DNA from 4 places in the Nocardia sp. NPDC004068 genome. Region 3 is predicted to be linked to each of the others. Evidence: riboswitches for the same ligand, from Rfam matches in the RefSeq annotation. Region 3 holds a riboswitch; each other region holds the start of a gene.
The links. Region 3 has a riboswitch for S-adenosylmethionine ahead of ACFYTQ_RS10180 (amino acid ABC transporter permease). Riboswitches for the same ligand answer to the same signal wherever they lie in the genome.
Positions count from the first base shown of each region.

Region 1 (5,653 bases), on a different contig from region 3:
ACCCTTTCCGGCGGGTTGCGGCCAGTCGGGGGCCAAGTCGGGGTGCAATCGGGTGACGTGTTCCAGGGCCAGCACCTCGCGTCCGGCGCGCAGGCCGCTGAGCCGGAAGCGGAGGGCGGCCGCGGTGCCCGCCGCGACCTCGCGGTCGGCGACGCGGAGGGTCTGCGTGGCGGGGAGGCGTTCGAATCGCTGTGTGACATCGTCCAATTCGACATCCAGCGCCGCGGCGAGTTGGCGGATGACGCTGCCCCAGGCCAATGTCAGCACGCCGGGTTGCAGGAGCATCGGCAGCTCGTCCAGCGCGCTGCCGAAGCCCATGATGTCGAACAGGACCTTGGGATTGTCGTAGGTCGAGTAGTCCATGATCTCCGAGCAGACGACCCGGTCGATGCGTTCGCAGCCGCTGGTCAGCAGCAAGGGGAGCCAGTCGTTGGCCCAACCGGGGTCGATGCCGTTGACCCACAACGACGCGCCGCCCTCCCGAGCGGCTGCGGCGATCGGCTCGATGGCCTCGGAAGGCAGTGTGCCGTACGGGTATTGGAGGAACACCGGGCTGCTGGAGACGACATTGATGCCCGCCCGGAGGAAGGTCTTCAGATCCTCCACGGCCTCCATCAACCGGTCGTCGGCCATGGCCGTGTGCAGGATGCAGTCGGGGCGCAGGTCGATCAGGGATCGGGCGTCCGTCGTGGCCAGCACGCCGGTCGGCCGGTCCAGTCCGGCCAGTTCGGCGGCGTCCTTACCGGCCTTGGCGTCGCTGGAGACCCAGACGCCCACCAATTCCAGTTCCGGCCGGGCCAGAATGGACCGCAACGCCCACCGCCCCACATTGCCCGTGCTCCACTGCACTACGCGATAGGTCATCGTCGGCTCCTCACAGATCCGGAATGCCCAGTTCGAGATTCGGGCTCTCGATGCCGCCGTCGATCTCGAGCACCTTGCCGGTGACGTAACCGCCCGCGGCCGAACACAAATAGACGATGCCCGCGGCGATCTCCCACGGTTCGCCGAGGCGGTGCAGGGGGGTGGCCGCCTCCATCGTCGACTTCACCTCCGGATTCTGGGCGACCACCTCGAGGGCGGAGGTCAGCACCGAACCCACCGCGATGGCGTTGACCCGGACGCGGGGCGCGAGATCCGTTGCGGCCAAACGGGTCCAGTGCGCGAGGGCGGCCTTGGCGGTGCCGTAGGCCAGGAAGCCGCGGCCGGGGGAGCGGCCCATCATCGAGGAGATGTTGACCACGCTGCCGCCGTCGCCGCGCAGCATGTGCGGGACCGCGGCCCGGGTGAGGGCGTGTGCGGTGGAGACGTTGAAGCGGAACGCCTCCTCCAGGAATTCCGGTGTGGTGGTGAGGAAGGTGTTCGGCATGGTGCCGCCGACATTGTTGACGACGATGTCGAGACGGCCGAATTCGGCCGCGGCGGTGTCGGCGAAGGCGGTCACCGCCGACAGATCCGACAGATCGCAGGGCACGGTGAGGGCGCGGCGGCCGAGTGCCCGGATCTTGTCGGCCACCTCGTCGAGCTGGGCGGCGGTGCGGGCGGCGATGGCGACGTCGGCCCCGGCCTCGGCCAGGGCGAGGGCGGTCGCGGCGCCGATGCCGCGGCCCGCGCCGGTGACGACGGCGACGCGGCCGTCGAGCCGGAAGGTGTCGAGAATCATCGCGACGGGTCCTCCTTGGAACTGCTGAGCGCGTGATGAGAGTCACAAGCAGTGTTAAGAACAAGTGCTTAACTGTCAAGGAGTCGAGTTCAACACCCAGGTGGCGGGCTATTCTTCCGGATGTGGAACCGACTACGGCCCGGGAGCGGCTCATTCTCGCGGCGGAACGGCTGATCGCCGAACGCGGCGCGGCGGTCCCGCTGCGCGATATCGCCACGGCCGCGGGGCAGCGGAACAACTCGGCCATCCAGTACCACTTCGGATCCCGCGACGACCTCGTCGCGGCCGTGGTCGAGCACCGGATGGCGACGCTGGAGGTGCGGCGGTTGGAGCTGCTGGCCGAACGCACGGCCGACGACGTCCACGACCTGCTGTGGGCGCTGGTCGTGCCGATGTTCGAGCTGAGCGCGCGGCACGGCATCGACCACTACGCGCGCTTCCTCGAGCGCATCCGCGCGCATCCGTCGGTGACCGACGCGGCCAATCTCGACGACGAGAACCGCGCCTCGGTACGGATCATCATGCGCGGTCTCGAGCGCGCCCTGCCGAATCTGCCCGCGCGCCTTCGGATTCGGCGGTTGCGGACGCTGCCGACCGTGTTGTTCGCGCTGCTGGCCGATCACGAGCGGGCGATCGAGGCGGGCCGCGTCGATCCGGGGGACACCGCGGCGTGGGCCGAGGTGGTGGACATGCTCGCGGGCGCGCTCACCGCCCCGGTCTCCCAACACAGCGCGAGCCGTTGAGGTTTGGACGCGCTACCGTGGACGATTGTGGACACCGCGCACGTGTTGCCCGGCGGACGGGGCGAGATCCGGCCGGGGTGGCGAGCCCTCGGGCAGCCGCTGCTCGTCGCCGGGGTGGCGGCCGGGGCGGCGGCGGTGCTGCACTTCCGCGATCCGCACGTATCCGGTTCCTACGGCATCTGCCCGTTCTACGCGCTGACCGGCTGGTGGTGTCCCGGCTGCGGCGGCCTGCGGGCGATGCACAATCTCACCGAGGGCCGGGTGCTCGACGCGGTGCACAGCAATATCGTGGTGCTGCCGCTGCTCGTCGCGTTCGCGGCGTGGTGGGGCGGCTGGGTGCTGCGTCGCTGGCGCGGGCAACCCGGAAGCGCGGTGTCGTTCACGCTGAATCGCACCGGCCTGATCGTGGTGCTGACCGCGCTCACGGTGTTCTCGGTGGTGCGCAATACGCCGTGGGGCGGCTGGCTGGCCCCGGTGTGAGTGCCGCCCGGGCGGGCATGCTTTCGATATGAGTGATTCGTTGAAGGCGCGCGTGCGCGAGAAGATCCTGCGGCAGTTGAACGAGGACGGCCGCCCCGACCCGGAGCAGGACGATACGCGACAGGTGTCGGTGGAGAGCGATCTCGAGGCGCTGGACGCGGTGGCCGACGACGATCCCCTGGTCGAGCGCCTCGCCGAACGCTATCTGGTCCCCTAGAACGAGCAGGGCGCCGCGCCCGCCACACCGCCCAGCCCGGGCCGGGTCTCCGGCACCGGATTCCACTGCCCCGCGGTGCGCGCGTAGTTCCAGGCCGGACCCCGCTCGACCAGGGCGGCGATCGCCTCGACGAGCCGGTCCACCTCGGCGGCGCCGGTGCCCAGGCCGATGCTCGCGCGCAGCGCCCCGTCGACTCCGAGGCGGGCCAGCAGCGGATGCGCGCAGAAGCGCCCGTCGCGCACGCCGATCGCGTGTTCGGCCGACAGGTACGCCGCGACCCGGCCCGGTTCGAAGCCGTCGACGGTGAACGCGACGATGCCCACGCTGTCGGGGCTGTCCGGCCAGATGCGCAGGAACCGAACGCCCGCAACGGCTTTCAGGCCCGCCCGCAGGCGCTCGGTGAGGGCGCGTTCGTGCTCGAGCACCGCCCGCTCGTCGAGCGCGGCGAGCGCGTCGCAGGCGGCGGCGAGGGCGGCGACGCCGAGCACGTTCGGCGAACCCGCCTCGTGCCGTTGCGGCGCAGGGGCCCAGCCGACCTCGTCGACGCCCACCTCGGTGACCGCGCCGCCCCCGGCCAGATACGGCGGGGCGGCGTCGAGCCAGTCGCGGCGGCCCACCAGCACGCCCGCGCCGAACGGCGCGTACAGCTTGTGGCCCGAGAACGCCAGGTAATCGATGCCGGTGGCGCACAGGTCGATTCGCCGATGCGGGGCCAGCTGCGCGGCGTCGACGAGCAGCCGCGCGCCGCACTGATGCGCGACGGCGGCCAGCCGATCCAGCGGCAGCACCTCGCCGGTGACGTTCGACGCGCCCGTGACCGCCAGCAGCGCCGCGGGTTTGGCGCACAGCTCGGCGACGACGCGGCGGATGGTCTCCTCCACGGTGTCGGCGGCGGGCACCACGCGGCGGCCGCGGCGGGTCCAGGGCAGGAGGTTGGCGTGGTGCTCGATGTCGAGCACGACGGTGTCGCCGGGCACGCACGCGGCCAGCAGGTTCAGCGCGTCGGTGGTGTTGCGGGTGAACACGACGACCTGATCGTCGGCGCTGTTCAGGAAGCGCGACACCGAACCGCGGGCGGCCTCGTAGCAGTCGGTGGAGATCCGGGAGGCGTACCCCGCGCCGCGGTGCACGCTGGCGTAGTAGGGCAGCAGTTCGGCGATCCGGTCGGTGACCCGCTCGAGGGCGGGGGCGCTGGCGGCGTAGTCGAAATTGGCGTATGCGCGAGTTCCGCCCTGCACCAACGGAACTCGCAGATCACATCCGGAGACGCGGGCGAGGGCGGTGCGGGCCTGTTCGAGTACGGCGGTCATCGAAGAAAATCCCTTCGGCTCAGGGACTCCGGGGGGATCGGTGATCGGAGTCCGCGCTTGCCGCGCCCGGTCGGGCTACGGCCCGGTCGTCACCCGGAGCACCCCACCGCGGAGGAGGGTTGCCGGCCAGCAAGCCGGGGCTTCGCGCTGGCACTCATGACCTTGGTGGAAAAGGCTGGCAGATCGAGGGCCGGGCTGTCAAGAATGGACCGATGAGTGTGTCGGTGCTGCTCGGATTCCTCGGGCTGTGTGTGCTGCTGTCGGTGACGCCGGGACCGGATACGTTCCTGGTGCTGCGCTACGCGTTGGCGGGACGACGACCGGCGATCGCGTCCGGCATCGGTTCCGCGCTGGGCGGCATCGGCTGGGCGATCGTGGTCGCGGCGGGCGTGGCGGCGCTGCTCGAGCAGTCGGCGACGACCTATCGGGTGGTGAAGGTGATCGGCGGAATCTACCTGGTGTACTTGGGGATTCGCACGCTGCTCGCGCGGCGGCGGGCGAACACCGCGACCACGGCCGAGGCGCCGCGGTCGGTGACGGCGCGGTCGGCGTTCGCCGCGGGCTTGCTGTCGACGCTGCTGAATCCGAAGGTCGGACTGTTCTACCTGGCGGTGCTGCCGCAGTTCCTCGCCACGCCGACCTTCCTGCACACGCTGACCCTCGGCGCGATCGAATCCGCCGTCGCCGCAGTCGAAATGGTGTCGCTGGCGCTGGCCGCCGCCCGGCTCGCGGGCCTGTTGCGCCGGGAGCGGGTGCGCGATCGGCTCGAACGGCTCAGCGCCGGGGTGCTGGCCGCCCTGGGCATCGGGACGGTGGCCTCGGCGGCCTGAGTCACTCCAGCTCGGCGGGCCGGTGGTAAGCGCCCTGGTAGTACACCAGCGGCGCGCCGACCGGATTGTCGGCGGTGTTGTCGTACACCCGGGTCACCAACCCGACGACGAGCGTGTGATCGCCGATCGGGATGGTTTGCTGCACGGTGGCCCGAACCCAGATCGGGGTGTCGTGCAGCACCGGCTCGCCGGTCTCGAGGGTCGACCACAGCGAGGTGTCGGCGAAGCGTTCCTCCGCCGCGCGCGAGAACCGCCGCGCCAGCGCGTGCTGATGTTCGCCGAGGAAGTGCACGACCACCGAATCGGCCGCGAGCATGGCGGCGAGGCTGGAGGAGGTGTGCGCGATATTGAACGAGATGAGCGGCGGTTGCAGCGACAGCGACGCGAAGGAGCTGGAGGTGAAGCCGACC
Region 1 is NZ_JBIAMW010000014.1:10,176-15,828, forward strand. Features, by position in the region: gene ACFYTQ_RS29365 (diacylglycerol kinase) at 1-864, opposite strand, end outside; gene ACFYTQ_RS29370 (SDR family oxidoreductase) at 875-1,663, opposite strand; gene ACFYTQ_RS29375 (TetR family transcriptional regulator) at 1,786-2,406, shown strand; gene ACFYTQ_RS29380 (DUF2752 domain-containing protein) at 2,434-2,886, shown strand; gene ACFYTQ_RS29385 (hypothetical protein) at 2,915-3,103, shown strand; gene ACFYTQ_RS29390 (aminotransferase class V-fold PLP-dependent enzyme) at 3,100-4,413, opposite strand; SAM riboswitch class IV at 4,462-4,575, opposite strand; gene ACFYTQ_RS29395 (LysE family translocator) at 4,626-5,243, shown strand; gene ACFYTQ_RS29400 (flavin reductase family protein) at 5,245-5,653, opposite strand, start outside.
Region 1: it holds a riboswitch for S-adenosylmethionine, as region 3 does, so the genes downstream of both, ACFYTQ_RS29390 (aminotransferase class V-fold PLP-dependent enzyme) here and ACFYTQ_RS10180 (amino acid ABC transporter permease) in region 3, are expected to answer to the same signal.

Region 2 (5,653 bases), on a different contig from region 3:
GTGCGCTCGCCGACCGCGGTCATCCAGGCCAGCGAGAACGGGGCGTGCCCGCCCTTGTGCCGCCAGGGCTGGAAGTGATCGCTGACGGTGGCGCTGTCGAGCCCGTGTTCCTCGACGGACACGGCCAGCTCCACGAGTTCCCGAGGTCCGAACTGTTCCGCCGACGCCTTGTACCCGAGCTTGAGGTCACTCACTGCGCCACTCCTTAAGGTTCGCCTGTCGCTGTCTTCGACCTTAGGCCGCCGTCCGAATCGTCGCATGTACCGTGGGCTGTGTGACCGCCGAAGACGAGCCGATCCTGTCCTATCTGACCGATATGGACGGTGTGCTGGTGCACGAGGACCACCTGGTCCCGGGCGCGGACAAGTTCCTGGCCGAACTCCAGTCCAACGACATCCCCTTCCTGGTGCTCACCAACAACTCCATCCGCACCCCGCGCGATCTCCAGGCCCGGCTGCGCCACACCGGCCTGGACATCCCGCCGGAGGCGATCTGGACCTCGGCGCTGGCGACGGCGACCTTCCTCGACGAGCAGAAGCCGGGCGGCACGGCCTACGTGGTCGGCGAATCCGGCCTGACCACCGCGCTGCACGAGATCGGCTACGTGCTCACCGACAGCGATCCGGACTACGTGGTGCTCGGCGAGACCCGTACGTACTCGTTCGAGGCCATCACCACGGCCATCCGATTGGTCGATCGGGGCGCGAGTTTCATCGCCACCAACCCGGATCCGACCGGGCCGTCGCGCGAGGGCCTGCTGCCCGCGACCGGTTCGGTGGCCGCGCTGATCACCCGGGCCACCGGTAAGGACCCGTACTACGTGGGCAAACCCAATCCGCTGATGATGCGGTCGGCGCTGCGGCGGATCGGCGCGCACTCGCAGTCGACGGTGATGATCGGCGACCGGATGGACACCGATGTGATCGCCGGACTCGAGGCGGGGATGCGGACCATCCTGGTGACCTCCGGCATCTCCAGCCGAAACTCGTTGGCGGCCTTCCCGTATCGGCCGACCACGGTGATCGAGTCGGTGGCCGATCTGGTGGGCCGCACCACGAATCCGTTCTCCGCCTAGGCTATTCGGCCTCGAGGTCGTCCAGCGCGGCCGAGAGCGTGGTCAACGCGGCGACGACGCGTTCGAATTCGGCCTCGCCCAGCCGGTCCGCGAGCCGCTTCGCGAGTTTCGCGTGGCCGGGGCCGATGCGCGCATTCGCCGCGCGCCCGGCCTCGGTGATCGCGACCAGTTTGGCGCGGCGGTGCGCCGGATTGGGCCGGTACTCGGCCAGACCCTTGTCCACCAGCAGATCCGCGATGCGCTGCACGCTCTGCCGGGTGATGCCCATGGCGCGGGCGATCCCGGCCACCGGCAGCGGTTCGTGCAGGACCGCGCCGAGCACCTGCCACCACGCCGCGGTGATCCCGGCGGGGCGCGCCAATTCCTCGGCGATGGTGAGGAATTGGCCGTTCAGCTTGAACGTGGTGATCGCGGCGGTGCTGAACAGCGCCTGCTGGGCACGGCTCATCGGCGCGACTCGTAGTCGGCGAGCGCGTAGAAGCCCGCCGCGTCGTTGTGGCCGTACAGGTCGTACCAGGCGTCGAGCACCCGCGGCTCGTAGAGATCCAGGCGCGCGGCGATCGCGCGGGCGAACTCCACCGGTTTGGTGCCCGAGGCGGTGATCAGGTCGCCGTCGCACACCGCGGGTTCGGCCACGTATCGGGCCGCGCCCGAATATCCGCTGGCGGCAAGGAATTCCGCGGCGTTGCTGGTGTGGTCGCGGTCGTCGAGCAGGCCCTCGCGGGCCAGCCCGAAGGTGGCGCCGCAGATCGCGGCGACCGGCACCCCGGCGTCGAGGAATTCGCGGGCCTTGCGCCCGAACGCGGCGAGTTCACCGGTCACCCAGGTGTCGGAGCCGGGCAGGAGCAGCAGGGCGCTGTCGGCGGGGGCGAGCTCGTCGAGCGCGAGATCGGGGAGCACGCGCAGCCCGCCCATCGAGGTGACCGGTTCCCGGCTCGGGCCCACGGTCACGACCCGCCAGCTGCCCGGTTCACGCTGCCACAGGCCCCGGTTGATCTGCGCGGTGACGTAACCCGGCTCCCAGTCGGCGAAGGTGTCGTACACGGCCACATGCGCTGTTCTCATCATGACAGTATCCTGTCATATTTGACAGAATGCTGTCAACGGCGGACGCGGTAGACGATCTCCACCGAACCGCCGGGCAGCGGCCGCGAGCTCTCGAACTCCAGCCCGGTCTCCGGATTCAGCGAATCCGTCAGGCGCATACCGCCGCCCACGAAGAACGGCAGGACCACGAGTTCGAACTTGTCCAGCACGCCGAGCGCGCGATAGGTCTCGATGGTGGCGGGGCCGCCGATGAGGTGGACGTCGCCGCCCTGGTTGTCGGCCTTCAGCCGCTCCAGCAGCCGCACCGGATCGCTGTCGAAGGTCACGTCGTCGGGCGTGCCCGCGGGTCGCTCCGAGCCGAGCACGTACACCCGCAGATCGGGCCACGGCCAGCGGTCGGCGGTGAGCGCGGGGACGAAGGTGGTGCTGCCCATCAGCGCCGCCTCACAGGTGCGCAGGAACTCCGCGATGCCGTGACTGCCCGGGCCGTGGGTCGGATCGATCACCTGCGGCGGCCATCCGTCGGGGGTGGTGATGTAGCCGTCGGCCGAGATGCACAGGCGGGCCATGATCTGCATGGGAACGTCCTTTTCCTAGGGGTCACGGAAAAGGACGACGCCGCCCGCCGGAACTCATCGGCGGGCGGCGTCCGGGAAACTCAGGCCAGGGCCTGCTCGAGATCGCGCAGCAGATCCTCGACGTCCTCGAGGCCGACCGAGACGCGCACCACGCCGTCCGTGATGCCCACGGCCGCACGGCCTTCCGGCCCCATCGCCCGATGCGTCGTGGTGGCCGGATGCGTGATGAGGGTCTTGGCGTCGCCCAGATTGTTGGAGATATCGATGACGCGCAGCCGGTTGAGCACCTCGAAGGCGCGCTTCTTGGCCGCGCCCTCGCCCGCGCCGTCGCCGACCGCGAGTTCGAAGGTGACGACGGTGCCGCCGCCCGACATCTGCTCGCGGGCCAGCTCGTACTGCGGATGTGATTGCAGGAACGGGTATTTCACCCAGGCCACGGCCGGATGCCGCTCCAGGAACTCGGCGATCCGCAGCGCGGAGGACACCGAGTGCCGCACCCGCAGGGGCATGGTCTCGAGGCCCTTGAGCAGCGTCCACGCGTTGAACGGGCTGAGCGCCGGACCGGTATGGCGCATCAGCGTTTTCACCGGGCCGTCGATGTAGTCGCGCGGGCCCAGGATCGCGCCGCCGAGCACCCGGCCCTGGCCGTCGATGTGCTTGGTGCCCGAGTACACCACGACGTCCGCGCCCAGGTCGAGACTGCGTTGCAGCAGCGGGGTGGCGAAGACGTTGTCCAGCACCACCTTCGCGCCCGCGGCGTGCGCGAGGTCGGCGACCCGGCGCACGTCGACGAGGGTCTGCATGGGATTGGAGGGCGTCTCGAAGAACACCGCCCGCGTGGGCTTCGACAGCGCCTCCTCCCACTGCGCGATGTCCTCGCCGTCCACGAACACCGTCTCCACGCCCCAGCGCGGCAGGATCTCGTTGCAGACCACGAAGCACGAGCCGAACAGGCTGCGCGCGGCGACGAGGCGATCGCCGTTGCCCAGCAGCGCGCCGAGCGCGACGAAGACCGCGGCCATCCCGCTGGCGGTCGCGAAACACGCCTCGGCGCCCTCGATCTGCCGCATCCGCTCCTCGAACATGGCGACAGTGGGGTTGCCGTAGCGCGAGTAGACGAAGTGCTCGATATCGCCGGTGAACGCGGCCTCGGCCGCCTCGGCGCTCTCGTAGACGAAGCCGGAGGACAGGTACAGCGCCTCGGCGGTCTCCTCGAATCCGGAGCGGCGCAGCCCGCCGCGCACGCTGATCGTCGCCGGGCCGACGCCCTCGGGCAGGGGACGGTCGAACGCCCCGCCGCTGATCACGACTGCCTCCAGGGCAGGCCGCGGGCGCGCCAGCCCGCGCCGCCGCGATGGCCGTTCGCGTCGAGCGGTCCCTCGAAGCCCTCGAGCACGTTGTAGGCAGGGGTGAAGCCCGCAGCGGTGGCCGCCTCGGCCGCGCCGATGGATCGCTGGCCCGAGCGGCACAGGAAGATCACCGGGGCGTCGTCGGGGCGATCGCCGAGCACCTGCTTCAGCTGATCGACGAAACGCGGATTGCGCGAACCGGTTCCGTCGACCCATTCGATCAGGGCCGTCGGCCGGTCGATTCCGCTGGTGTCGGGTACGCCGACGAACCGCCATTCGGCGTCGGTGCGCACATCGACGAGAACCGCGTTCGCGTTGTCGCGCAACAGGTCCCACGCCTGCTGCGGATCGATGTCACCCGCGTAGCTCATGACCGTGCCTCACCGGGACAGCGGCGACTCTGCTCGTTCATCCGAATCGAACCTCCTCGAGAATCCACGCTTGCCGCGCCGGGATTCGACGCGTGCCAGGTCGTCACCCGGAGCACCCCACCGCGGAGGAGGGTTGCCGGCCAGCGAGCCGGGGCTTGGCGCTGGCGCTCATGACCTCCGAAGCAGAGTGCCTGGTCAGCGGGTCGCATGTCAAACGTTGCAGACGAGCCAATGATCGCCCGCGCGGACCAGGTTCCAGGTCGCGGTCCGCTCCCGGCCGTCGACGCGGCTGGTCACCGTGGCCCGCGCGCGGTCGCCGTCGATGACGGTGTCGCGCACGCCCGCGATCTCCACGTGCTTGCCCACCGCGTCCGGTCCGAGCGGCGACTTGGCGGCGTCGAATTCGGCGCAGGCCGTGGTGGCCCGGCGCTTCGCGTCCGAATCCGCTTGCGCGGTCGCGAAATTGCGCGCCGCGATCGCGACCCGGTCGGAATCTGTGACATTGTTCTCAGCCGGGCGCAGCACGGCCAGCAGCACGATGCCGACGATCACCAGCACCGCGAGCACGGCCGCGGCGATGAACGGGACCGGCGAGCGAGTGGTCTCGCGCTGGTCGATCGGAGTCGGCTCGACGGCATCGGTCATGCGCCCATCATCGCCGGTCGCCCCCAGTGTCCGGAATCACACTCGAATTACCCGACGCGGACCGGGAATATCGGCCATAGCTGCCACCGATAGAATCGCTGGAACCCCGAGGCAGCATCGCCGGGGACGCAGGGGCAGGATCCCGGACCGCACGTCAACTTAGCCTAAGCTAAGAAAGACGGCTAAGACATGACGACAGAGTTCTCGACCAGAGGGTGCGCGTAGATATGACCGAACACAGTGCAGCGAACCGCCCACTGCGCATCGCGATCGTGGGCGCCGGACCGGCCGGAATCTACGCCGCCGACGCGTTGATGAAGTCCGACGCCGAGGTGAGCATCGACCTGTTCGAACGGATGCCCGCGCCGTTCGGGCTGATCCGCTACGGCGTGGCGCCGGACCATCCGCGGATCAAGGGGATCATCACCGCCCTGCACAAGGTGCTCGACAAGGAGCAGGTGCGGCTGCTGGGCAACATCGACTACGGCAGCGACATCACCCTCGAGGAGTTGCGCCGGTTCTACGACGCGGTGATCTTCTCCACCGGCGCCAACGCCGACCGCGATCTGCGCGTGCCGGGTATCGAGC
Region 2 is NZ_JBIAMW010000018.1:49,114-54,766, reverse strand. Features, by position in the region: gene fgd (glucose-6-phosphate dehydrogenase (coenzyme-F420)) at 1-194, opposite strand, end outside; gene ACFYTQ_RS32860 (HAD-IIA family hydrolase) at 317-1,075, shown strand; gene ACFYTQ_RS32855 (MarR family winged helix-turn-helix transcriptional regulator) at 1,077-1,523, opposite strand; gene ACFYTQ_RS32850 (type 1 glutamine amidotransferase family protein) at 1,520-2,140, opposite strand; gene ACFYTQ_RS32845 (dihydrofolate reductase family protein) at 2,176-2,700, opposite strand; gene ACFYTQ_RS32840 (O-succinylhomoserine sulfhydrylase) at 2,781-4,007, opposite strand; gene ACFYTQ_RS32835 (rhodanese-like domain-containing protein) at 4,004-4,420, opposite strand; SAM riboswitch class IV at 4,482-4,596, opposite strand; gene ACFYTQ_RS32830 (hypothetical protein) at 4,631-5,065, opposite strand; gene ACFYTQ_RS32825 (FAD-dependent oxidoreductase) at 5,293-5,653, shown strand, end outside.
Region 2: it holds a riboswitch for S-adenosylmethionine, as region 3 does, so the genes downstream of both, ACFYTQ_RS32835 (rhodanese-like domain-containing protein) here and ACFYTQ_RS10180 (amino acid ABC transporter permease) in region 3, are expected to answer to the same signal.

Region 3 (5,653 bases):
CGATCGCGGTGCGCAGCGCCGCGCGCACCGCCGGATCGCGCAGCGGCCCGCGAGTCACATTGGGCTGCAACCCGAACGGGATGCCCGGATTCGCGAAGGTGAGGACCTTCCCGCCCGCCGCCTCGATCTGCGGGGCGTCCTGCGGCAGCGCGTCGCTCACGGCCTCGAGCTGTCCCGAGGACAGGCTGCCGGTGCGCACGCCCGATTCCGGGATGACGGTGAACACGATGCGATCCAGGTACGCCTCGCCCTTGTTCGCGAAAACCGCCGAGCCCCAATGGTATCCGGTCCGCTTCACCAGGGTCGCCGAGGCGCCCTGCTTGTATTCGGCGTAGGTGAACGGCCCGCTGCCGATATTCGTGCCGAGGCAGCGTTCGTCGGCCGACTTCGCGGTGTCGGCGTCGGCGAGGATGCCCAGCTGCGGGGTCGAGACCGCCTGCAGGAACTGGGCGTTCGGCGCGGCGAAGTCGACGCGCGCGGTCTGCGGGTCCACGACGGTGGTGCCGGTGTATCCGGCCAGATAGCTGGCCCCCAGCGGCGCCTTGACCCCGCCGAGGCGCACGATCGCGTCGAAGTTCTTGCGCACCGAGTCGGCGGTCAACGGGGTGCCGTCGCTGAAGGTGACGCCCTCGCGCAGATGGAAGGTGAAGCCGCGCGCGTCGGGGCTCACGGTCCAGGAATCGGCGAGCCACGGCACGATCTTGCCGGTAGCCGGATCCTGATCGACCAGCGAGTCGACGATCTGACGGGCCACGTAGATGGTCTGATTGCTGCCCGCCTGCGCGGGATCGGAGCAGGTCGGCGCCTGGGACAGGCCGTAGCGCAGGGTGCCGCCGGGCCGCGGCGGACCGGCGTCGTCGCCTCCGGCGGAGTCGGCGCCACACGCGGCCAGCGAGACGGTCGCGGCGAGAGCGCCGAACAGGGCCAGGGGTCGTTTCATCGGGTGGATCCTTCGGTGAGATGTCGCCGCGCGCCCAGCGGGCGGCTCGGGATGCGGCGGCGCAGTTCGGGCGCGACCTCGGCCTGGAACAGCTCGAGGCTCTCGCGATGCTGTTTGTCGGTGAACCCGTCGCCGTCGGCGGACAGGTGGATCACCTCGTGGCCGAGCCGCTCGTGATAGCGCTCGACCTTGTCGAGCACCTGCTGCGGGCTGCCGATGAGCGCGGAACTGCGCTCGACGAAGTCCTCGACGGTGTCGAAGACGATGGGCTGGTTGTGCTTTCGCGCGATCTCGAGCCGCGCCCGGAAGATCGGCTCGTACGCGCGCACCGCGTCCTGCGAGTCACGGGCCACATGGAATCCGGCGGTGCCCGCGCCCACCAGCGCCGCGGCCGGATCGTGACCGTGCGCGGCCCAGCGCTCGCGGTAGTGGTCGATCAGTTCGGCGTACGGCTCGATCGGGTAGGTGACGTTGGCCGAGAACACCGGATCACCGTGCGCCGCGGCGTATTCCACCGATTCGCGGCTGGTCGCGCTGCCGTGCCAGATGCGCAGCCGCGGCTGCAACGGCCGGGGCAGCGCCTTGGCCGCGGTCAGCGACGGCCGGAACCGCCCGCTCCAGGTGACCGAGTCGTTCTCCCACAGCAGCCGGAACAGGTCGTAGCCCTCGCGGTTGCGATCCCACTGATCCTCGGTGGTGACGTGGAACAGCTGCGCCTGCGCGGCCCCGTTGCCCTTGCCGATGATCAGCTCGAGTCGCCCGCCCGACAGGTTGTCCAGGGTCGAGTAGTCCTCGAAGGCGCGCACCGGATCCAGCAGGCTCAGCGTGGTGACTCCGGTGAACAGCGCCAGCGACGAGGTGACCGCCGCGATGTGGCTGAGCACCACCGGCGGCGACGAGGAGATGAACGGATCCTCGTGCCGCTCACCGACGGCGAAGCCGTCGTAGCCGAGTTCCTCGGCGAGCCGGGCGCTTTCGACCACCCGGCCCAGCCGCCGCGCGGGCGTCTCGACCGCGCCGGTGACCGGATCGGGCCGGTGGGTGATGAGGGTCAGCAACAGGAATTTCACGCGCGGTGTCCTTCGAACTCGGCGGGTCCGCTAGAGCACATGGGCGAGGAAGGCTCGGGTGCGGGCGTGGGTGGGGTTGTCCAGCACCTGGGCGGGCGGACCCTGTTCCACGATCCGGCCCGCGTCCATCAGCACCACGGTGTCGGCGACCTCGCGGGCGAAGCCGATTTCGTGGGTGACGATGACCAGGGTGGCCCCGTCCCGGGCGAGGTCGCGGATGACGTCGAGCACCTCGCCGACCAGTTCGGGATCCAGCGCCGAGGTGGGCTCGTCGAACAGCACGACCTGCGGGCGCAGGGCCAGCGCCCGCGCGATGGCCACGCGCTGCTGCTGGCCGCCGGACAGCCGCCGCGGATACTCCCGGGCCTTGTCCGCCAGCCCGACCCGGTCGAGCAGTTCGAGCGCCTCGGCCTCGACCTCGGACCGGCGCCGCCGCTGCGTCGAAACCGGCGCCAGCGCAACGTTTTCCAGCACCGTCAGATGCGGGAACAGATTGAAGTTCTGGAACACGAAGCCGATGCGCGCCCGCTGCCGCAGGATCTCGCGCTCGCTCAGCTCGTGCAGTTTCGCGCCCTTGCGGCGGTAGCCGACCAGCTCCCCGGCCACCCGCACCGTGCCCGCGTCGACCTTCTCAAGGTGATTGACCACCCGCAGCAGCGTCGACTTCCCCGAACCCGACGGGCCCAGGATCGCCGTCACCTCGCCGGGCCGCACGGCGAGATCGATCCCGCGCAGCACCTCCTCGGCGCCGAAACGCTTACGCACGCCGCGTAATTCGACCGTGTACTCGCTCACCGGCGTTCCCCCGTGATCTCGGTGATCTTGGCGCGCACCCGCTGCCACGGCGTGCGCGGCAGCTCGCGTTGGCTGCCCTTGGCGAAGTGGCGCTCGATGTAGTACTGCGCGACGCTCAGCACGCTGGTGAGCACGATGTACCAGACCGTCGCCACCATCAGCAGCGGCACCACCCGGCCGTTGCGGCCGTAGACGACCTGCACCTGGTAGAACAGCTCCGCGATGGCCATCACCGACACGATCGAGGTGCCCTTGAACAGGCTGATCACCTCGTTGGCCGCGTTGGGCAGGATGCCGCGCATGGCCTGCGGGGCGACGATGGTGAAGAACTGCCGCCGCCACGGCAGGCCCAGCGATTTGGCCGCCTCCAGCTGGCCCGGATCCACGGAAATGATTCCGGCGCGGATGATTTCGGCCGAGTAGGCCGCCTGGTGCAACGCCAGCCCGATCACGGCGGCGGTGAATCCGCTGAGAACGCCGTTGACGTCGAAGCTGAAGAACGCCGGGCCGAACGGGATCCCGATCGACATCCGCTTGTACAGATAGGCGATGTTGAACCAGAACAACAGCTGCACGATCAGCGGGATGGAACGGAACGCCCACACGTACACCCACGCGATGACCTGCAGCACAGGGATTTTCGACAGCCGCGCCACGGCCAGCCAGATGCCGAGCAGGAAGCCGAACAGCGTGCCCCAGAAGGTGAGCTCCACGGTCAGCCGCAGCGCCGCGAGCACCGACGGCGCGGTGAAGTAGCGGGCGAACGTGGACCAGTCCCAACCGGGATTGGTGATCAGCCCGTGCACGAACTGGGCGACCAGCACCAGCGCGATCGCGCCCACCAGCCAGCGCCAGGGGTGTCGCGTGCGCGCGACCGGCAGGGCGTCCTCGGTGGTGTCGGGGACGGAGTCGACAGCGGCCACTGTGGTCATGGGAATCGCGATCCTCCATCGGTCCTGGCGGTAGCACCCGCACCCGGCTCCCGGGGGGTTGCTGCGGTCTCGTCGAGCCAGGTCTCTCAACCGCTCTGGATGGGTGGATTCGAAATTAACGGACGAACGCGGTGGGTGTCTGCCGTCCCGATCAGCGTGAGTCGAACTGTTGGCAGCGCTCGCTGTGTACAACAATGTTCGTAATGGCTAGGGTGTGGAAAACTGTGTGGTTCCACATCGTCCAGGGGAGTTCATGAGGGATCTGACCGATCGGAAATGCCTCGTCACGGGGGCGGCCAGCGGCATCGGCCGGGCCACGGCCGTGGCCGCCGCGCGGGCGGGCGCGCGCGTGCTGCTCACCGACATCGCCGCCGACGGCCTCGCCGAGACGGTCGAGCTGATCCGCGCCTCCGGCGGCGAGGTCCTCGACGCCCACCCGATGGACATCACCGACCACGCGGCCGTCTCGGCCTGGGCGGACCGGGTGCACGCCGAGCACGGCAGTCTCGACGTCGTCATGAACATCGCGGGCATCTCCGCCTGGGGCACGGTGGAGAACCTCGAGCACCGGCACTGGCGGTCCATGGTCGAGGTGAATCTGATGGGGCCCATCCACATCATCGAGGCGTTCGTGCCGCCGATGGTGCGCGCCGGGCGGGGCGGGCATCTGGTGAACGTGTCCTCGGCGGCGGGCCTGCTCGCACTGCCATGGCACGCGGCCTACAGCGCGGCCAAATTCGGGCTGCGCGGGATCTCGGAGGTGCTGCGCTTCGATCTGGAACGGCACGACATCGGGGTGAGCCTGGTCGTGCCGGGCGCGGTGCGCACCCCGCTGGTCGAGACCGTGCAGATCGTGGGCGTCGCGCCGGACGATCCGCGAATCGCCAAGCTGCGCAACGCCTTCGTGGGCCGGGCGGCGACGCCGGAACAGGTGGCCGACCGGATCCTCGCCGGGATCCGGCACAACCGCTTCCTGGTGCACACCTCCCCCGACATCCGGATCGCGTACTGGTTCGCCCGCAAGTGGGCGTGGCCCTACGAACGGGTCATGCGCGCGGCCAACGACCGCTTCGCGCGACTACTTCCGGCCGCGCCTCAGCGCGAGGACACGCAGACCACGAATCGCCGCTGGCTGTAGACCACACCGCGATCCGACGCCGAGCAGGTGTTCACGTCCGCGGTGCCCTGCTTGACGCCCACCACGCGCACCCGGCCCGGCGCGGCGCAGTCCACCGGATGCGGGGTCCCGGTCAGATCCATGCAGCCGCCGACCACCCAGTTGACGTCCAGGCACAGGCTGTCGTGATCGCCGCCGGGCAGCGCGCGCGGGAACGTCCGATCGGCGTCGGCCGGGCACTGGGCGTTGCCCGCGGCCCGATCCGCGACGCGATACCCGGAACCCGCTGCGCACGAGGTCTTCTCGACGGTGTTCTCACCGAGCGTGACGCAATCGCCCACGGCCACATCCAAACCCGGGAGGCCCTGCTCGGCGCCCTTGTTGAGGACCAGCGGCGCGGCGGGCGGCGCGGGCTCGGTGACATCCGGGCTCGGCGCCGCGCCGGTGGCGCTCGGGACGGGCGCGAACGACGCCGCGGCGCGCGGATTCGCCGTGCGCTCAGCGGGTTTGCCGCTCATCGACAGGGCCACGGCGCCCAGCGCCGCCAGCATCAGCGCGCCGCCGAGGACGAAACCGCCCAGCTTCAAACCGGCCTGAACCCGTCGCCGTGCCACACCCACGTCCTTTCCCCGAACGAGGAAATGCTTACACCACCCGGCACCGCCGAGTCGAGTTGTGAACGGATTGATTTTCTCCTCGCATAACCGGCGTTCCGGGTGGGTAACCGTGTGTGCGCATCGGGCTCGATGCAGCTGGAGCGAAAGGAACGACTGGATGAGGTTCGGCACGTACGCCGTCA
Region 3 is NZ_JBIAMW010000003.1:558,249-563,901, reverse strand. Features, by position in the region: gene ACFYTQ_RS10195 (ABC transporter substrate-binding protein) at 1-940, opposite strand, end outside; gene ACFYTQ_RS10190 (LLM class flavin-dependent oxidoreductase) at 937-2,010, opposite strand; gene ACFYTQ_RS10185 (amino acid ABC transporter ATP-binding protein) at 2,041-2,805, opposite strand; gene ACFYTQ_RS10180 (amino acid ABC transporter permease) at 2,802-3,737, opposite strand; SAM riboswitch class I at 3,750-3,843, opposite strand; gene ACFYTQ_RS10175 (SDR family oxidoreductase) at 3,991-4,875, shown strand; gene ACFYTQ_RS10170 (hypothetical protein) at 4,833-5,468, opposite strand; gene ACFYTQ_RS10165 (hypothetical protein) at 5,629-5,653, shown strand, end outside.

Region 4 (5,653 bases), on a different contig from region 3:
GGCCGTCCTCGACGGTCTTGATGACGACGTCCTCGAGGGTCTGCGCGAAGCCGATGACCTCGGGGGTGTTGTCCAGCTTGCCGCGGTGGGCCAGGCCACGCGTCCACGCGAAGATCGAGGCGATCGGGTTGGTGGAGGTGGGCTTGCCCTGCTGGTGCTGGCGGAAGTGCCGGGTCACCGTGCCGTGCGCGGCCTCGGCCTCGCAGGTCCGGCCGTCCGGGGTGAGCAGCACCGAGGTCATCAGGCCCAGCGAGCCGAAGCCCTGCGCCACGGTGTCGGACTGCACGTCGCCGTCGTAATTCTTGCACGCCCAGACGTAGCCGCCCTCCCACTTCAGCGCGGAGGCGACCATGTCGTCGATGAGCCGGTGCTCGTAGGTCAGCCCGGCCGCGTCGAACTCGTTCTTGAACTCGGTCTCGTAGATCTCCTGGAACGTGTCCTTGAACATGCCGTCGTAGGCCTTCAGGATCGTGTTCTTGGTGGACATGTAGACCGGGTAGTTCTGCTGCAGGCCGTAGTTCAGCGACGCGCGCGCGAAATCCTCGATGGACTTCTTGAAGTTGTACATGCCCATCACCACGCCGCCGTCCTCGGGGATCTTCACGACCTCGTGGACGATCGGCTCGCTGCCGTCCTCGGGGGTGAAGGTGAGGGTGACGGTGCCCGCCTGATGCACCTTGAAGTCCGTGGCCCGGTACTGGTCGCCGAAGGCGTGACGGCCGATGATGATCGGCTTGGTCCAGCCCGGCACCAGCCGCGGAACATTGGAGATGATGATCGGCGCGCGGAAGATCGTGCCGCCGAGGATGTTGCGGATCGTGCCGTTCGGCGAGCGCCACATCTTCTTGAGACCGAATTCCTTGACGCGGGCCTCGTCGGGGGTGATCGTGGCGCATTTGACGCCCACGCCGTGCTTCTTGATGGCGTTGGCCGCGTCGACGGTCACCTGGTCGTCGGTCTTGTCCCGATATTCGATGCCCAGGTCGTAGTACTCGAGGTTCACATCGAGGTACGGGTGGATCAGCTTGTCCTTGATGAACTGCCAGATGATCCGGGTCATCTCGTCACCGTCGAGTTCGACGACGGTCCCTTCAACCTTGATCTTGGACATGGATCTTCGTGTCCTCCTAGGAAGGTGCTCCCATTGCACGGCCAGGTGAACACGCTTGTGAGCGGACCCCAGCTGTTCAACAGACAACGTATACGCCCCGCGTTGTCCGCGGGACTCCTGGTGCTTAACAAGACAAGCGTACTGGTAGCCGTGGGCTCACTTCCAGGGGATGCCCGCCGGTGAGCTCGACCCGAAAACGAGCACTGCCCCGCCTTCCGCGCGGGAAGGCAGGGCAGCGCGCGAATCGGAACCTCGTCAGACGGCCACGGCCACGGCGTGTTCGTCCCCCTCGAGCAGGTTCTCCGGCTTGTCGCGGATCATCAGCGCGACGATCACGATCGCGGCCGCGAAGAAGCCCGCGCCGATGTAGAACGCCACGTTGTAGCTGTGGATCGCGGCCCGGGCGACGACATTGTCGATGGTCGGGTGGTTCTCGGCGTACCGCTGGGCGACCTGCACCGAGATGCTGGTCAGCAGGGCCGTGCCGATCGCGCCGCCGACCTGTTGGGCGGCATTGAGCAGCGCGCTGGCCACACCCGAATCCTCGGCCTCGACCTGATGCAGCGCGGTGGTCTGCATGGACACGAACGTCGCGCCCATACCCAGGGCGATCAGCGCGATGGCGGGCAGCACGCTGCCGGCGAAGCTGTCGCCGTAGCTCAGCTGGGCGAGGTAGAGCAGTCCGGCGATGCCGAGCACCGAGCCGGCGATCATGAGCGGCCGCGGACCGATGCGGGGCAGCAGCGCGCTCGCCACACCCGCGGAGATCACGATGCCGATCGGGAAGGGCAGGAACGCCACGCCCGCCTTCAGCGAGCTGTAGCCCAGGGTGATCTGCAGGTAGTAGCTCAGGTTGATGAACATCGCGAACATCGCGATCGGCACCAGCAGCGCCACCAGATACGAGCCACCCCGGTTGATCTCACCCGGAATATGCAGCGGCAGAAGCGGATTCGACGTGCGCCGCTCGATCGCGACGAACACCGCGAGCAGCGCGACACCCGCGATCAGCAGGGCGAGGGTGGTCGAGGCCAGCCAGCCGTCCTCGGCCGCGCGGCTGAAGCCGTAGACCACCGAGATCAGACCGAGGGTGACGGTCACCGCGCCGGGCACGTCGTAGCCGCCCGTCCGCGGGGCGGGCACATCCTTGATCACGAAGGCCAGCGCGCCGACCACGGCCAGCAGCGCGACCGGGGTGTTGACCAGCAGGCACCAGCGCCAGTCGGCGTACTCGGTGAGCGCGCCGCCCGCGATCAGGCCGATCGCCGCGCCGCCCGCGGACACACCCGCGAAAGCGCCGAAGGCCCTTGCCCTTTCGCGCGCCTCGGTGAAGGTGACCGACACCAGTGACAGCGCCGCGGGCGCCAGCACGGCCGCGAACGCGCCCTGCAACGCGCGCCCGGCGAACAGTTCGGCGGCGTTCTGGGCGAGGCCCGCCAGCGCGGAGGCGCCGGCGAAGCCGACCAAGCCCACCAGGAACATCCGGCGGCGACCCAGGTAGTCGGCGAGGCGGCCACCGAGCAGCAACAGGCCGCCGAAGATCAGCGTGTAGGCGGTGAGCATCCACTGCTTGTCGCCGTCGCTGATGTTCAGATCGCGCTGGGCGAACGGCAGCGAGATCGTGACGATGGTGGCGTCGAGAACCACCATGAGCTGGGCCAGGGCGAGCACGCCGAGGGCCCACCACCGGGTCGGGCTCTTGGACCCGGTCGAGGTCTGAGTGGGAGCGAGTTCTGCGGTCCCGGTTTCTGTCATGAGGGGGGACTCCTGAGTGGAAGAAGCAGTTCCGTCGCGTCGTTGGAACGTGACAGCAATCCTGTCATCGTCGGACAAGTGGCGTCAAGAGAAAAATGTCGTAGTGCGACATTTGACGTATCTCGTCACAATAAGAGCCGTTGGCGATAGGATGGGGTCATGCTCGAGTCACCTACCCAGCTCGGCCTCCGGGAGCGCAAGAAGCAGCAGACCCGGCGGCGGATCATCGAGGTGGCGCTGCGCCTGTGCGATGCCCAGGGGTTCGACGCGACCACCGTCGAGCAGATCGCCGATGCCGCCGACGTCTCGCCGCGCACGGTCAACCGGTACTTCGAGCTGAAGGAGGACATCGTCCTCGCGCCCATCGAGGAGATGGGCAGGGTCCTCGGGGCCGAGCTGCGCAAGCAGCCCGTCACGGGCAACGAGCTCGTCGCCCTGCACGACACCTTCCTGACCGTGGTCACCAACAGCCTCGCGGGCGCGGAACCGCCGTTCGAGTGGTTCCAGCAGATGCAGCGGATCACCCGCAGCAGCGCCACCGTGCGCGCCCGCAGCATGGACATCGCCGACACCAAGACCATCGAGATCCATTCCGCTATCGCCGAGCGCATCGGCGCGGACCCCGATTCGCTGACCGTGCGGGTCATCGCGGGCACGTGGAACGCGATCATGCGGGCCGGAATGGAATGCGAGACGCCGTCGATGGACTGCGCCCCGAACGTGTCCGCAGAGGCCAACATTCGCGCCGTCAAGGCGGCCTATGCCGAGTTCATCCAGCATTGCGCGGTACCGATGGCACAGGCGCGCGGCTAGGCCGCCGAGACCGTCTCGCGTCCGGTTCGGCCGATCCGCTACCATTTTCGAAAGGTCATGAGCGCCAGCGCCAAGCCCCGGCTCGCTGGCCGGCAACCCTCCAGTTGCGGTGGGGTGCTCCGGGTGATGACCGGGCTCCCGAGGGTCGGGAGCAAGCGCGACGATCGAGGAGGTCCCCGCGAATGCGCTGTTGCTGTTGTCGGCTCTCGTCCGATAACACCAGCAAGCCCAGTCCGGCGACCCATAGGAGCAGGCTATGAGTAACCCGACCGTTACCATCGACATCGTGTGTGCCCTTCGGACGGCGGCGGCCCGGTGACCGTGAGTATCGAATCGAGCACCTCGGCGGCCGCGCTGCTTCCCCCGGCCGACGGTCGTCTGGAGACGATCGCCATCGGGGACGTGCGCCTGGAGAGCGGCGCGACGATCCCCGACGTCGAGCTGGCGGTGCAGCGCTGGGGCGAGCTCTCGCCCGACCTGGACAACATCGTGCTGGTCGAGCACGCCCTGACCGGTGATTCGCACGTGGTCGGCGCGCCCGACGCACTGCATCCGCTGCCCGGCTGGTGGGACGGCGTCGTCGGCCCGGGTCTGCCGCTGGACACCGACGAGTGGTGTGTCATCGCCACCAATGTGCTCGGCGGCTGCAAGGGCAGCACCGGGCCCGCGTCCCTCGCTCCCGACGGAAAGCCTTGGGGCTCACGGTTTCCCGAGATCTCCATTCGCGATCAGGTGACCGCCGAGGTGGCGCTGTTCGATCTGCTGGGCGTGTCGCGGCTGGCCGCCGTGGTCGGCGGCTCGATGGGCGGCATGCGAGTACTGGAGTGGATGATCGGCCATCCCAACCGTGTCGGCGCCGCGCTGGTGCTGGCCGTCGGGCCGCGCGCCACCGCCGATCAGATCGGCACCCAGACCACGCAGATCGCCGCCATCAAGGCCGACCCCGATTGGCAGGGCGGCGACTACCACGGCACCGGCCGTCGCCCAACCACCGGTATGGGCATCGCCCGTCGCATCGCGCACCTGACCTACCGCACCGAGTTCGAACTCGACCACCGCTTCGAGAATCACGGTCAGGCCGACGAGGATCCGTGGCACGGCGGCCGCTACGCGGTGCAGAGCTACCTGGAGTACCAGGCGGAGAAGCTCGTACAGCGGTTCGACCCCGCCACCTACGTCCTGCTCACCGAGGCGATGAACCGGCACGACGTCGGCCGCGGCCGCGGTGGGATCGAGGCGGCGCTGGCCGCCACCCCCGTCCCGTGCATCGTCGGCGGCGTCGACTCCGATCGCCTCTACCCGCTGCGCACCCAGCAGGAGCTCGCCGATCTGCTCCCCGGCTGCAAGGAACTCGAGGTGGTCCGTTCCCGCGACGGCCACGACGGCTTCCTCACCGAGACCGAGGCCGTCGGCAAGCTGCTGGCCGAGACGATGGAACTCGCTCGCGCCGCCCGCGATTGACGCTCAGGCCACCCCGAGGCTGCTGATCGTCGCCGCGAGCGCGACGATGCTGCCGCCCAGCAAGGTGTAGGCCCCCACATCGAACGGCCTGCTGCGCACCGCCAACAACCCGACCCGCACCGTCGGCAGGCACAATCGCAACGCCGCCGCGAGCAACGTCGCCCCGCCGATGAAGAACGCCCCACGCCGCCACCGATCCTGCGCCACGAACACCACCGCCACCACCAGCACGGCCACCACCAGCAGAATCGGCAGATTCGTCCGGAGAAACCGCCCCACCGGCCCGTGCTGATGAGGGTGCGGGTGTTCGAGCGCATCGGTCACGCCCACATTCTGGCATCAGGGGTCATGCCCGCAGGCCGCCGGATTGACCGGCACGAGATACTGGGGCCACGTGCTGCATGTGGTGTTCCTTCTTCGACTCAAGCATCGACATCCGCGAAATACCGGCTGAGCGTCCACCTGCGGCATGACGCTACTCGCGCATACTGTCATGCCCTGAAAGTGGCAAGC
Region 4 is NZ_JBIAMW010000007.1:142,729-148,381, forward strand. Features, by position in the region: gene ACFYTQ_RS19470 (NADP-dependent isocitrate dehydrogenase) at 1-1,111, opposite strand, end outside; gene ACFYTQ_RS19475 (MFS transporter) at 1,367-2,866, opposite strand; gene ACFYTQ_RS19480 (TetR family transcriptional regulator) at 3,026-3,679, shown strand; SAM riboswitch class IV at 3,733-3,843, shown strand; gene ACFYTQ_RS19485 (homoserine O-acetyltransferase) at 4,001-5,140, shown strand; gene ACFYTQ_RS19490 (DUF3017 domain-containing protein) at 5,144-5,464, opposite strand.
Region 4: it holds a riboswitch for S-adenosylmethionine, as region 3 does, so the genes downstream of both, ACFYTQ_RS19485 (homoserine O-acetyltransferase) here and ACFYTQ_RS10180 (amino acid ABC transporter permease) in region 3, are expected to answer to the same signal.